2 regions of the Streptomyces sp. NPDC054786 genome follow, and region 2 is predicted to be linked to the other one. Evidence: riboswitches for the same ligand, from Rfam matches in the RefSeq annotation. Region 2 holds a riboswitch; the other holds the start of a gene.
What was found. Region 2 has a riboswitch for glycine ahead of gcvT (glycine cleavage system aminomethyltransferase GcvT). Riboswitches for the same ligand answer to the same signal wherever they lie in the genome.
Positions count from the first base shown of each region.

Region 1: another riboswitch for glycine. It lies ahead of gcvP (aminomethyl-transferring glycine dehydrogenase); the one in region 2 lies ahead of gcvT (glycine cleavage system aminomethyltransferase GcvT).

Region 1 covers NZ_JBSHAW010000045.1:64,513-71,378, forward strand. The annotation lists gene gcvP (aminomethyl-transferring glycine dehydrogenase) at 1-1,338, opposite strand, end outside; glycine riboswitch at 1,400-1,524, opposite strand; glycine riboswitch at 1,525-1,622, opposite strand; gene ACWGI6_RS31295 (PRC-barrel domain-containing protein) at 1,737-2,126, shown strand; gene ACWGI6_RS31300 (DNA polymerase IV) at 2,030-3,487, opposite strand; gene ACWGI6_RS31305 (MerR family transcriptional regulator) at 3,554-4,159, opposite strand; gene ACWGI6_RS31310 (bifunctional nuclease family protein) at 4,347-4,820, opposite strand; gene ftsR (transcriptional regulator FtsR) at 4,877-5,623, opposite strand; gene ACWGI6_RS31320 (FHA domain-containing protein) at 5,641-6,489, opposite strand; gene ACWGI6_RS31325 (DUF881 domain-containing protein) at 6,608-6,866, opposite strand, start outside.
Region 2 covers NZ_JBSHAW010000044.1:343-7,208, reverse strand. The annotation lists gene ACWGI6_RS30695 (ABC transporter substrate-binding protein) at 1-883, opposite strand, end outside; gene ACWGI6_RS30690 (ABC transporter permease) at 1,001-1,999, opposite strand; gene ACWGI6_RS30685 (enhanced serine sensitivity protein SseB C-terminal domain-containing protein) at 2,406-3,206, opposite strand; gene ACWGI6_RS30680 (enhanced serine sensitivity protein SseB) at 3,268-4,065, opposite strand; gene ACWGI6_RS30675 (AAA family ATPase) at 4,158-4,844, opposite strand; glycine riboswitch at 5,104-5,199, shown strand; glycine riboswitch at 5,200-5,317, shown strand; gene gcvT (glycine cleavage system aminomethyltransferase GcvT) at 5,352-6,479, shown strand; gene gcvH (glycine cleavage system protein GcvH) at 6,607-6,866, shown strand, end outside.

The sequences.
Region 1 (6,866 bases), on a different contig from region 2:
GGCGCCCCAGACGCCGGCCAGCTGCGCGCGTCCGGTGGTCTCGTCGCAGGCGATGCCGACCAGATCGGCGTCGACCTGCCGGAGGTTGACACCGGCCTCGCGGGCGGCGGCGACGACCTCGGCGGCTCGGCCGGGCACCCGCGCGGTCAGCGTGTCGAAGTACGCGCCGTGCACGATCTCCACGCCGCCGGCCCGCAGGCCCTCGGCGAGGACCGCGGCGTAGCGGTGGGTGCGCCGGGCAATGGTCCGCAGGCCCTCGGGACCGTGGTACACCGCGTACATACCGGCCATGACGGCGAGCAGCACCTGCGCGGTGCAGATGTTGCTGGTGGCCTTCTCCCGGCGGATGTGCTGCTCGCGGGTCTGCAGCGCGAGGCGGTAGGCCTTGTTGCCGTCGGCGTCGACCGAGACGCCCACCAGACGCCCGGGCAGGCTGCGGGCGAACTGGTCGCGTACGGCCATGAACCCGGCGTGCGGTCCGCCGAAGCCCATCGGGACGCCGAAGCGCTGGGTGGTGCCGACGGCGATGTCCGCGCCGAGCTCACCGGGCGAGGTCAGCAGCGTCAGGGCGAGCAGGTCGGCGGCGACGGTGACGATCGCGCCCAGCTCGTGGGCCTGCTCGATGACGGCGCGCGGGTCGCTGACCGCACCGGAGGCGCCCGGGTACTGCAGCAGCACACCGAACACACCGCGCTCGGCGATCTCGGCCGGAATGCCGTCGGACAGGTCGGCGACCACGACCTCGACGCCGGTCGGCTCCGCACGGGTCTGGATCACGGCGATGGTCTGCGGCAGACAGTCGGCATCGATCAGGAAGACGCCCTGCTTGACCTTGCCGACCCGGCGGGAGAGCGCCATCGCCTCGGCGGCTGCGGTGCCCTCGTCCAGCAGGGAGGCACCGGAAGTGGGCAGTCCGGTCAGGTCGGCGACCATCGTCTGGAAGTTGAGCAGCGCCTCGAGGCGGCCCTGCGAGATCTCCGGCTGGTAGGGGGTGTACGCCGTGTACCAGGCCGGGTTCTCCATGACGTTGCGCAGGATCACCGGGGGGGTGAACGTGCCGTAGTAGCCGAGTCCGATCATGGACGCCAGCACCTGGTTACGGTCCGCGAGGCCGTGCAGCTCCTGGAGCACCTCGGCCTCGGTACGGGCCTGCGGCAGGCCGAGCGCTTCCGCACTCTTGATCACATCGGGGACGGCGGTGGCGGTGAGCTCGTCCAGCGATCCGAATCCGACGTGCGCGAGCATCTTCGCCTGCGCCTCGTGGTCGGGACCGATGTGCCGGTGCTCGAAGGGGGTGCCGCGTTCCAGCTCGGTCAAGGAGATGCGATTGGTGGTCATCTGCGGGGGCCTCCTGGTCGGTGCGACCTACGAGGGGCACCACGGCGCGGGTGCCCGGACGGCCTCCCCCTCTGTCATCTAACCTGAGAGCTTCACCGGCCCGCCCGAGGCGGCCCGGCTTTCACCGTCGGTGAGGAGGGGTCCCGGACTGTACCTTCCGTGGCCCGCCCTGCTTTCCAGAGTGACCTCGCCCATGCGGTACGTGTGCCTGAGAGATTCCGGGGAGGATTTGCTCCTTCGGCGCCCTGGTCGCGAACGACAAAGGACTCTCCCGCACGGGGTTTGCGGCCATGGGCCAGCCTACCAGCGCGGCACTCGAAGGATCCTTCGAGTGGCCAGGGCATGAAATGTGCCGTTTGGTAGTTGTCAGAGGGCAGTTGCGACCAATTGGAGGGACCGTGCAAACCGATATCGATCCCCGGAGCCTGATCGGCCGCAAAGCGTTCGACCGCAACGGCGCCAAAATAGGCACGATCGACGAGGTCTATCTCGACGACGCGACGGGGGAACCGGAGTGGGCGGCCGTGCGCACCGGACTCTTCAGCCGGGACGCGTTCGTCCCCCTCGAACCCAGCAAGATGGTCGGTGAGGGACTGCACATTCCCTACGACCGCAAGTTGATCAAGGACGCGCCGGACTTCGGCGTCGGCCGTCATCTCTCCCCTGAGCAGGAACTTCAGCTCTATCACCACTACCGACTGGATATCTCCTCCCCGACCTCCGATCCGGTGTCCTCCCCCGGCTCCGGTGACCAGGACTTCGGCAAGATCGCCGGCTCGGACGACTGACCGTCCGCCGGCCCCCCGCCCACCAACGGGAGGGGCTCCCCGGGCCGCAGTGCCGGATCCTCGACAGCAAAGGTCCGCACCCTTCCCGGTGCGGACCATGGCGTTTCGAAGCGTACGGTCACTCTCCCCACCCCACTGCCCTGCACCCAGCCGGCGCCGTATGCGTCGTGCACCACGTCCAGTCCCGGATGCCAGCGCCGCGGCCGCTCCTCCTCGGGCTCGTGCGGCGCCGTCTCGCCACCGGACGGCTCCGCCGCTGCTCTCGCAGTCTCCTCCGCCTCCCGCTCCGTCGCCAGCTGGGCGAACAGATCCTCCTGTGTGAAGTCGGCCAGTCCGCTGACCCCCACACCCAGCAGCCGGACCCCGCCGGTGGTGTCCACCGTCTCCAGCAGCCGCGCAGCGGCCTCCCGTATCACCGCCGGATCGTCGGTGGGCCCACGGAGCGTCTCGGAGCGGGTCAGCGTCGAGAAGTCGTAGTTGCGCACCTTGATGACCACCGTCCGCCCGGAGCGCCCGGCGGCCCGCAGCCGCTGTACGCAGCGGTCGGCCAGCCGCAGCACCTCGCTCCGCACCCGCGTCCGGTCGGTCAGATCGACCTCGAAGGTGTCCTCGACCGAGATGGACTTCGCATCCCGCTCGGCCACCACCGGCCGGTCGTCCTGGCCCAGCGCCATGGCATACAGCCCGGCTCCGTGCGCCTTGCCCAGCAGCCGCACCAGCTCGGCCTCGCCGGCCTCCGCGGTCTCCGCGATGGTGTGGATCCCGGCCCGGCGCAGCGTCTCGGCCGTCGCGGGCCCCACCCCGGGCAGCGTCCGCACCGTCATCGGGCCCAGCATCTCCCGCTCGGTACCGGGCTCGATGACCACCAGACCGTCCGGCTTGGCCGCCTCCGAAGCGATCTTCGCCAGCATCTTGGCGCCGGCCAGCCCCACCGAGCCGGTCAGACCCGTGGCGGAGTGGATGTCTCGGCGCAGCTGCTCCCCCACGACCCGCGTGGCGGCCGTCTCGGGCGGCACCCCGCCCGCTTCCAGGTCGACGAACGCCTCATCCAGGCTCAGCGGCTCCACCAGCGGCGACAGCGCGTGCAGCAGCTCCATCACCGTCTCACTCACCTGGCGGTACAACGTGAAGCGCGGGGTGAGATAAGCGGCGTTGGGGCACAGCCGGCGCGCCTGGGCCGTGGGCATCGCTGAGCGGATACCGAACACCCGGGCTTCGTACGACGCCGTGGAGACCACCCCGCGCACGCCGATCCCGCCGACCACCACGGGCTTGCCGCGGAGGCTCGGCTTGGCCGCCTGCTCGGCGGCCGCGAAGAACGCATCCATGTCGAGATGCAGAATCGTCGGCGCGGGTCTCACATGTCCGATGCTGCCCCATGCCACTGACAATCGGCCCGATGCCGGGCCGGTGATGCCCTCAGGGACTCAGCCCGCCCGGTTGCGCCGCCGCGCCAACTCGTCGTGCGGGTTCTTCCCGACCAGGGTCTCGCCGGTGTCCACACGCTCCCCGTGGAGCTGTGACAGCACGCTCTCCACGTCGCGCCACACCACACCCACAGCGATCCCGAAGACGCCCTGGCCGCCCTGGAGCAGATCCACGACCTGGTCGGGCGAGGTGCACTCGTAGACCGTCGCGCCGTCGCTCATCAGCGTCATCCGCGTCAGATCCGCCAGCCCGCGCGAACGCAGATGCTGGACGGCGGTGCGGATGTTCTGCAGCGACACCCCGGTGTCCAGCAGCCGCTTGACGATCTTCAGGACCACGACGTCCCGGAAGCTGTAGAGCCGCTGGGTGCCGGAGCCGTACGCCGGCCGGATGCTCGGCTCCACCAGGCCCGTGCGCGCCCAGTAGTCGAGCTGCCGATAGGTGATGCCCGCTGCCGCACAGGCGGTCGGGCCGCGATAGCCGATGTTCTGCGCCTCGCAGTCCCCCGACACCGCCGCGGCCGATGCCGGGGCAGGGTCTGCTGCCGCGCCCGAGTGGAGCGGCAACGCCCCTTCCGCCGCCATACCGTCGCCGGTGATTGCCACGCCGCCCTCCGTCCTCCACGTCCCGGACGGGACCTGCCACATCGACGGTATGCAGTCACTCGGGGTGCGTCAACGATCGCCGCGCTCGCCACGCCGAGTGATAATCACCCTACGAGTGGTTTCTCGTGACCTCGCACGGGGAAGGCCTCATTGTTTGGCCGGAAACAGGCGGTTCGCCTGGCCGGTATTACTGACTGTTGGTCCCGAAGTCCTCGGGCGAGATCTGGTCGAGGAACTCGCGGAACTTCTCCACCTCGTCCTCCTGCTCGTCCGGGATGGCGATCCCCGCGTCGTCCAGCACACCGTCGGTACCGAAGATCGGCGTTCCGGTGCGCAAAGCCAGCGCTATCGCGTCGGACGGACGCGCACTGACCTCGACCCCGCTCGCGAAGACAAGTTCGGCATAGAAAACCCCCTCGCGCAGATCCGTGATGCGGACCTGCGTCAGCTCCTGGCCCACCGCTTCGAGCACATCCTTGAAAAGGTCGTGCGTCAGCGGCCTGGCAGGGACCATGCCCTGCTGGGCGAAGGCAATGGCGGTGGCCTCCCCTGGCCCGATCCAAATGGGCAAGTATCGGTCGCCTCCCACCTCCCGCAGGAGCACGATCGGTTGGCTGGAAGGCATTTCCACCCGGACACCCACGACGTCGAGCTCGTTCACACAGCAACCCTAGGACGTGCCCGGCCGGTTTGGGTAGTCGGGCACTCGTTTGCTCACTACAGCCGGACCCGCAAAGCGGTCTGCACCAGTGCCGCATGCAGCCGTACGGACAGCGTCGCCAGCTCCCTGGCAGTGGCTTCGGCATGGGCCCTGGTCTGCGGATTACGGTGCCGCCGAAGGGGTGCAACGACCTGCTCGACCAGGCCGGCCTCGCGCTCGGCGGCCGCCTTCACGGCACGCAGATGCCGCGGTTCGAGACCGAAACGGCCCAGGTCCGCAACGAGCTTGGCCACCGTGACGGCCTCGATGTCGTATCCGCCCTCCGCATGAGGGACGATGAGTCCGTAGGACTCCCAGTCGGCGAGCGCCGCCTCGTCCACCTCCGCGGCGGCCAGCAGCTCGGCCCGACCGATCCGGGCAGCCGTCGGGCGCTCCTCGCCCGGGCCGTGCACGCCTTCGACCAGATCCCGTGAGGGTGTGGCCGGGGCCGGAAGCTGGACCCGCTCACCGCGCTCCAAGGCGTCCAGGTGTTCCCGGATGACCTTCAGCGGCAGATAGTGGTCCCGCTGCATCCGCAGGACGGCGGCCAGCCGCTCGACGTCCGCCGACGTGAATTTGCGGTATCCGGAAGGCGTGCGCTTCGGCTCGACCAGTCCCTCGGCCTCCAGGAAGCGAATCTTGGAGATGGTGACCTCGGGAAACTCCTCGCGCAGCAGGGTGAGCACCGTGCCGATGCTCACCGGCTTACCGTCCGAGGAGGCGGCGCCGGCAAAGCCGGCACCGCCTTTCGGTGTATGGCGCATATGCCTTCCCCGGCCGGTCAGATACCGGCGCCTCGCTGGCTCGCGTAGAAGACCAGGCGGAACTTGCCGATCTGGACCTCGTCGCCGTTGGCAAGGGTGACGGAGTCGATCCGCTCGCGATTGACGTAGGTACCGTTCAGGCTGCCGACATCGGCGACCGTGAAGAGACCGTCAGGGCCGCGGCGGAATTCCACATGACGGCGCGAAACCGTCACATCGTCGAGGAAGATATCGCCCTGCGGATGCCGGCCCGCCGTCGTCAGCTCACTGTCCAGAAGGAAGCGGCTGCCCGAATTCGGACCCCGCCGGACGACCAGCAGCGCCGAACCCAACGGAAGGGCGTCGACAGCCGCCTGGGCCTCGGGGGACAGCGACGGCGACAGATTCTGGCCCGTCGCCTCCGAGTCGTAGGCCTCCAGCCCCGAAATGGAGATGGTGGAGGTCGTCTCGGACGCCCTCTCGGGCTGAGCGCCCGCACGCAGCGGCGCACCACAGTTGGAACAGAACCGGCTCGCCTCGGCGTTCCTGTTCCCACACCTCGTACAAATCGGCAAGGCCGACCCTCCACCCGTGCGTGCGGCTGATGGTTCCTGGGAACCTATGCGGGCGGCCCCGGAGGGGTCAACAGAACCCGCGCCGTGCCCCCCGGACGGCCCGCTGACCTCGTCACGGAAGAGCGGACGGTCCTCAGCAGCGCCGCTCTCGTCGGACCGGCCCGACGCGCGGTGCCGCGCGGAGCCGCTGCCGCCATCCTGGCGGGCGCTCTTGCCGAACAGCTTTCCAAACAACTTCACGGGCGATTCCCCTTGAACGACATAGACCCGCCCGTGGGGCAGGACGAACCCTCGATGCACACACCGGCCCATCCGGACATCCTGTGAACGTCCGTGGCCTTCAGACAGTTTCCACCACACACCACATGCACGGTGCGTCGACCCCCCGCTACCTCGTGCCCTCCCCGGGCACTCGACATAGGTGTACGCCTCACTGCGATGACGACCGAGCGTAGTCAGGCCGCTTCGCCTGTCGCAAGGCGCTCACAATGATCTTCTCCTCACGGGTCACGGACACCTTGGCCTGCTCCTTTTCCAGAGTCTGGACCACTCCACCGGGGATGTTCAGCGCCGGTTCCAGGTCCTGCGGCTTACCGATGACCTTGAAGCGGTACGGCTGCGTGACGCGCTTGCCGTCGATCTCCACGCCACCCCGGAGATCCGAGAGAGAGGTGTTCGCGACGACCCGG
Region 2 (6,866 bases):
GGTCCACCAGGGTGTTACCGGACTGGAGGTCCTTGTCGATGGTCGACTGGGCGACCTTCAGGTTCAGGACGATCTTGTCCGGAAGCTGCTTGCGCAGCGGGTCCGTCTTCGCGGACCACTGCGGGTTGCGGACCAGGGTGAGCTTCTTGCCCTCTTCGTAGCTCTCGAACTTGTACGAGCCGGTGGACAGCACGGACTTGGTGTAGTCCGCGCCCTTGTCCTTGGCCTGCGGGACCGGGGCGGTCTGCGGGGCGCTCACCAGGTAGTCGAACTCGGCGAACGGCCTCTTGAGGTGGAAGACGATCGTCTGGGCGTCCGGGGTCTCGATGGACTTCAGACCGGCCTTGCTCTTGTCCTTGTAGGGACCCTTGTAGCCGCCGTCGTTGTCCTTGAGGAACTGCTGGAAGTAGTTCGGGCCCAGCGAGAGGGTGTCACGCGCGAAGTTGCTGCGCTCGACGGCGTACTTGACGTCCTGCGAGGTGACCTCGGAGCCGTCGTCGTACTTGACGCCCTTGCGGAGCTTGTACGTCCAGGTCTTGCCCCCGTCGCTGGGCTTGCCCATCGACTCGGCGAGGTCCGGGGTCAGCTCGTTGCCCTTGGTGCCGGGGCCCGGCTTGAAGGTGGTGAGCGGGCGCGCGTAGAGCCGGCTGAAGTTGTAGATGAAGGCGTAGTACGTGTTGCCCGGGTCGAACGACTCGGGGGCGTCGCTCATCGCGTAGGTGACCGTGCCGCCCTTCGCGTCCGAGGCGTTGACGACGCCCTTGGTGGCGGCGTTCGCCTTGCCCGAGCCCTCCGAGGAGCCCTTGCCCCCGCTGCAGCCGGCCAGCAAAAGGCCCGCACTGGTGATGGCCGCGACAGCCGCGACCGGAACTGACCTTCGCATGATGGTCGGTGTCCCCTTCGTTCGTCGAGAAACGTCAAACCTCAAAATGCGGAAAAGCAGTAACGCGGAAATGCAGTAACGCAGTTGGGGCGTCTGAGCGGGCGCCCGGTACAGCCGTCAGCGGCTGCGCGGGTCCAGCGCGTCCCTCAGTCCGTCACCGAGCAGGTTGAACGCGAGCACGGTGACGAAGATCGCGAGGCCGGGGACGATCATGTACTGGGGATCGACCTCGTAGTACTTGACCGCCTGGTTGAGCATGCCGCCCCAGGACGCCTGGGGCGGTTGGATGCCGACGCCCAGGAAGCTCAGCGCCGCCTCGAAGAGGATGTTGGAGGGGATCAGCAGGGTCGAGTAGACGATGATCGGCCCCACCAGGTTGGGCAGCAGCTCCCGGAAGAGGATGAACGGCCCGCGTGCGCCCATGCCGCGCGCTGCGTCCACGAATTCACGCTCGCGCAGCGACAGGGTCTGCGCGCGCACGATCCGCCCCATGTAGGGCCAGTTGAAGAAGCCGATCACGAAGATCAGCACCGAGATGTGCAGCGGCAGGCCCTCCAGGCCGAAGGCACCGCCCTGCAGCGAGGCGGAGATCGCGATGGCGAACAGCAGTAGCGGGAAGGCCAGGAAGACATCCATCATCCGGCTGATGACGGCGTCCACCCGCCCGCGGTAGAAGCCGGCGATCACACCGAGAACCGTGCCGATGGCGACCGACAGCAGCGTCGCGCCGAACGCCACGATCAGCGACACCCAGGAGCCCTCCAGGATCCGGGCGAGCAGATCACGGCCGAACTTCGGGTCCACGCCCAGGGGATGGTCCGCGCTCATGCCACCGAGATCGCCCTTGGGGAGCGTGGTGTTGGGGTCGATCAGCGACTGGTTGGGACTGTTCGGGTCCAGCCCCAGCAGGGACTGGATCGGACGGGAGAGGGCGGCGATGGCGATGAGCAGGATGACAACGATGGCACCGGCCACCGCGACCTTGTCCCGCCGGAAGCGCAACCATGCGATCTGACCGAGCGAACGCCCCTCGATCCGCTTTCCTTCGACGCCCTTCAGCACCGCTTCCGGCTGCGCCTCAGCAGCCGCCCCGGTGGTCTCGATCGGTGCCGTCACAGTGCCTTTGACCCCTCTCGGCCGACGGTGGCCGGCCCCTGCGCGCCGCGGACAGCGGCCTGGTTCACATCACTGGTGCAAGTTCGGTGCAAGTCATGCGGGCATCGCGGAAGTTCGCACTATGGAAGTCAGAGGCTCACGCGACGCCGTACGGGATGACGCTCGTACAAAGGACCGAGGCCCTGTTGTTTCCGGAGTCTTCATCCCTTTCTCGATCAGTCACCAGCCCTGACGGGGAAAGGATGCGCAACTGTGATGTGCTCCACGACGTTCCGTTATACGGACAGCAGTTCGGGCTCAGCGGAGCGATCACCCGCAGGAGAGGGCCTCAACCGCAGGGCATACAGGGAGCATTCACCACAAGACCGGCGCCCGGCCGGCACTCCCGGGCGCCGGAGACGCGCTGTCAGTAAGGGCGCGGGGAGCCGTAGCCGTACGACGGTGCGGGGGCCGGCTGACCCGGCGGCTGGGCGTAGCCGTCACGGTCGAAGAAGGGGCGCGCGGAGGCCCGCATCCACATGCCGACCGGGTCGTACTCGTCGTTCATCGCGACCGTGGAGACGGGCAGACCGTCCGGAACCGCGCCGATCGACTGCTGGATCATCAACCGCGCCGAATCCACCGCTTGTTGGCCGGTGTCGTACAGATCCAGACCGATCGCCAGATAAGGGGCACCGAGCGCCGGCTGCACCCAGGCCCGGCGCAGCGACCGCACGGCGGGCGTCCGGTGGGCGTTCTGGGCGAGCAGCGCGTAGAACTGCGGGATGTCGATGACCGGCTCCGAGATCCGCAGCGGACCGGCGGGCAGCCGGTCCAGACCACCGGCGACACGGCGCAGATCCAGCCACGGGATGCCGACACCACCGCCGGGGGCATGCGGGTTCAGCCACAGGCCCCAGCGGTCGGGGAACAGCGCGGCGGCGATCTCCGGGCCGGTGACGACCTCGTGGTCACGGTTCCAGCCGGAGGCGGCGAGCTCGGGCGCCGAGGTCACACACGGCGCATAACCGAGGCCCTCGACCTCCATGTTTCCGTACTGCGCATCGGGCATACCGGCCCGGCCGTGCCAGAGCAGCATCCAGACCTGGCTCGCGGCGAGCGCGTGCAGCAGTGCCTCATAGGCGTCGTAACGGCCGGGCGAGACCTGCTGGAGCAGCTGCTCCAGCTGTCCGGCCGCCGCCGGCCCCTGATGCGCACCCGCGCTCACGTGGTCCGTCCCTTCTGTCAGCAGGGCACGTGTGGGTGCGCCCGCCCGTCATCCAACCAGCTTACGAGTGGTCCCGAGAGTAGAAGGGCCGCACACGCTCCAGCATCCAGTCGGCGACCGGGTCGCCCTGGGCGAGGTCGAGCATGACGAGCTGTACGGACCAGGGCAGCGGTACTGCGCCGAGCGCACGTCCGAGGGCTGACAGTACCGTCTCGCGGGCGGTGCCGTCGTGCAGGGCCGAGGCGTCCGTCCCGATCTGCACACCGACGAAGAGCGCGGGCGTGTCGCCCTCGACACTTGCCAGGGCACGCCGGGCAGTCAGGACAATTCCGGCGGCGGAGAACTCCAGTCCGGCGGCGGCCAGGAAGTCCACCGGCTCGTCCTGCCAGTCCGGCTCGAAGAGCCGCACCCGGCCACCGCTGGGCAGACCGGCCAACTCATGGCGCCCCTCCCGGCACAGTTCGGCCACCGCGGGCGGCGGCAGCGGGACGCCGATCATGCCGTCGGGGTTGACCGCCATGCCGATGTGCGGCGGCAGCCCGCGGGCGAACTCCCGGGCCGGGGCGACGGTGAAGGGCATGTGTGCGCCGACCACCCGCAGGAACTCCTGCTCGGAGCTGTAGACCGGGACATAGGCCGCACCGTCGAACTCGACGGTGGGCAGATCGAGGCCGCGGGCGCCGGGGCCCGCGCTCTCCGGGCCGCCGCCGTTGGGCAGCGGCACCCACACCCGGCTCCGGCCCAGTACCTCGACGATCCGGCCACCGGCGCCCGGGTGCCCGACCGAAGCGGCCAGCACCTCTTCGAGCTCATTCGCCGGCCACGCCAGCTGGGGTATCCCCTGCTCCGCAAATGTCATCTGTATCCACCCGTTCCCAACCGCGCCATCTGGCCAAAGACCCTAGACGAGAAGGCGTGCGGCGGGACCTGCGGGGCGGGGTGCCCGTCCGCTCAGCCGAAGCCGACCGTCTCCAGGGCGCTCGCCGCCCGCCGGTCGAGGAGCACGGCCGAGCCGAACCCCTTCGGCAGCCGGGCCGACTCCGCCGCGCCGACCAGCCGGCCCACCGCCCTGCGGTGCCGCGCGAAGGCGTACCCCGACACCCCGCGCCCCCGCGCCTCCTGGCCGGACCGCGCCGCCTCGGGCGACACATCGAGCAGCACCAGATGCAGCCCACGGCCGCCGCGCACCGCCGACCGCGCGATCCAGCCACGCACCCACGCGAGGGTGCCGCAGTCGTGCACCACCACGCTGTCGCCGGAGCGCAGCACACGGCCCAGCGTCAGATAGTGGGCGGCCCGGACCAGCGGGCGGTAGAGGGCGTACGGCAGCCGGCGCAGTCTGCCGTGCTCCCAGCGCTCGCGTACGTCCTGCGAATCGATGCGGTGCACCGCGGCGCCGTGTGCGTCCAGCGGCGGCACGACCCGATGCATGAGGGTGCTCTTGCCGCTGCCCGGCAGGCCCGAGACCACCACCAGGTCGCCGGCCGGAAACCGCAGCTCGGCGGCGTTCCTCGCGCGTCCCGCGCCCCGGAGGTCCACGATCTCGGCACCGCGGCCCGGCCGGACGACGGACCGCGGCGTCCGGCCGGTCCGGGACACGGCGACGGGCGGCACCGCCGGCACGACAGCCGACGGCACGACCCCTGAAGTGGCCCCGAATGCCGCTTCGCTGTGCACGCGATCGTCCTCCCCGTCCGGTTCTGCTCCGGTTCGAGCCCGTCCCCTACCCGCAGAGTGTCAAGAAAAGGTAATGCCCATCAAGGCGATTGTTCGATCTGCCCACGTCATGGGCGGGGCGCCGACCAGGGCTCCTGTATCCGGCGATCCCGTGCAATGATGTGGCCGCCACGTGCACATCTCAGCTCAGCCGTGCACCGCCAACTCCATACCGGCCGCTTGAACCCGTGCGGGAGAGTCCCCGGCCGCCAAGGCGGGGCGCCGAAGGAGCAAGTCCTCCCTTGAATCTCTCAGGCCCCTATACCGCGCGGGCGAGGCAGATCTGAAAAGCGAGCCACTGCCAGGTTGACGGGGCGGCTCCACCCAAGGTGCAAACCGGGTCCGTTCGCGGGATCCCGGTGAACCTCTCAGGTTCCGATGACAGATGGGGAGACCGTCTTGTCACCCATGCCTGGGAGCCCAGAACCCATGACTGATGCCCCCCGCCGCACCGCGCTGGATGCCACCCATCGCGCGCTCGGCGCCACCATGACCGACTTCGCCGGCTGGGACATGCCGCTCCGCTACAGCAGCGAGCGCGACGAACATGTCGCCGTCCGCACCCGCGCCGGCCTCTTCGACCTCTCCCACATGGGCGAGATCACCGTCACCGGCCCGCGGGCCGCCGATCTCCTCGACTATGCGCTGGTCGGCAACATCGGCGGGGTGAAGACCGGCCGCGCCCGCTACACCATGATCTGCGAGGCCGAGGGCGGCATCCTCGACGACCTGATCGTCTACCGCCTCGCCGACCAGGAGTACATGGTCGTCGCCAATGCCTCCAACGCCCAGGTGGTGCTGGACGCGCTGACCGCGCGGGCGGGCGGTTTCGACGCCGCGATCCGCGACGACCGCGACGCCTACGCACTGCTCGCGGTGCAGGGCCCGGAGTCCCCCGGCATCCTCAAGGCGCTGACGGACGCCGATCTGGACGGCCTCAAGTACTACGCGGGTCTGCCCGGCACCGTCGCCGGTGTCGAGGCGCTGATCGCCCGCACCGGATACACCGGTGAGGACGGCTTCGAGCTGTTCGTCCGGCCCGCCGACGCGGTCGCCCTCTGGGAGGCGCTGACCGAGGCCGGCAAGGACGCCGGTCTGGTGCCCTGCGGCCTGTCCTGCCGGGACACCCTGCGCCTGGAGGCGGGCATGCCGCTGTACGGGCATGAGCTGACCACCTCGACCACGCCGTTCGACGCGGGCCTGGGCCGGGTCGTGAAGTTCGAGAAGACCTCCAACGGCGGTGACTTCGTGGGCCGCGACGCGCTGGCGGCGGCCGCCGAGCGCGCCGAGACCCAGCCGCCGCGCAAGCTGGTCGGTCTGATCGCCGAGGGCCGCCGGATCCCGCGCGCCGGATACCCGGTCGTCACGGCCGACGGCACGGTCATCGGCGAGGTCACCTCCGGGGCCCCCTCCCCCACCCTCGGCAAGCCGGTCGCGATCGCCTACGTCGACGCCGCCTACGCCACACCGGGCACCGAGGGTGTCTGCGTGGACATCCGTGGAAGCCATGAGCCGTACGAGGTCACCGCTCTGCCGTTCTACAAGCGGCAGAAGTAACGGTTCACGCGCGGCGGACGCGGGCAGCGGTGCGCCCGTGCGTCTCACTGTGCAAGACCCTCCCCTTGGCTGCGCCAGGGGGCGACCCCCTTCACGATCACACCCTCGCGTACAGGAGAATCGAGTCATGAGCAACCCCCAGCAGCTGCGCTACAGCAAGGAGCACGAGTGGCTGTCGGGCGCCGAGGAAGGCGTCTCGACGGTCGGCATCACCGAGCACGCGGCCAACGCGCTCGGCGACGTCGTCTACGTGCAGCTCCCTGAGGTCGGTACCACGGTCGCGGCGGGCGAGACCTGCGGCGAGCTGGAGTCGACCAAGTCGGTCAGCGATCTCTACTCGCCCGTCGACGGTGAGATCACCGAGATCAACGAGGATGTCGTCAACGA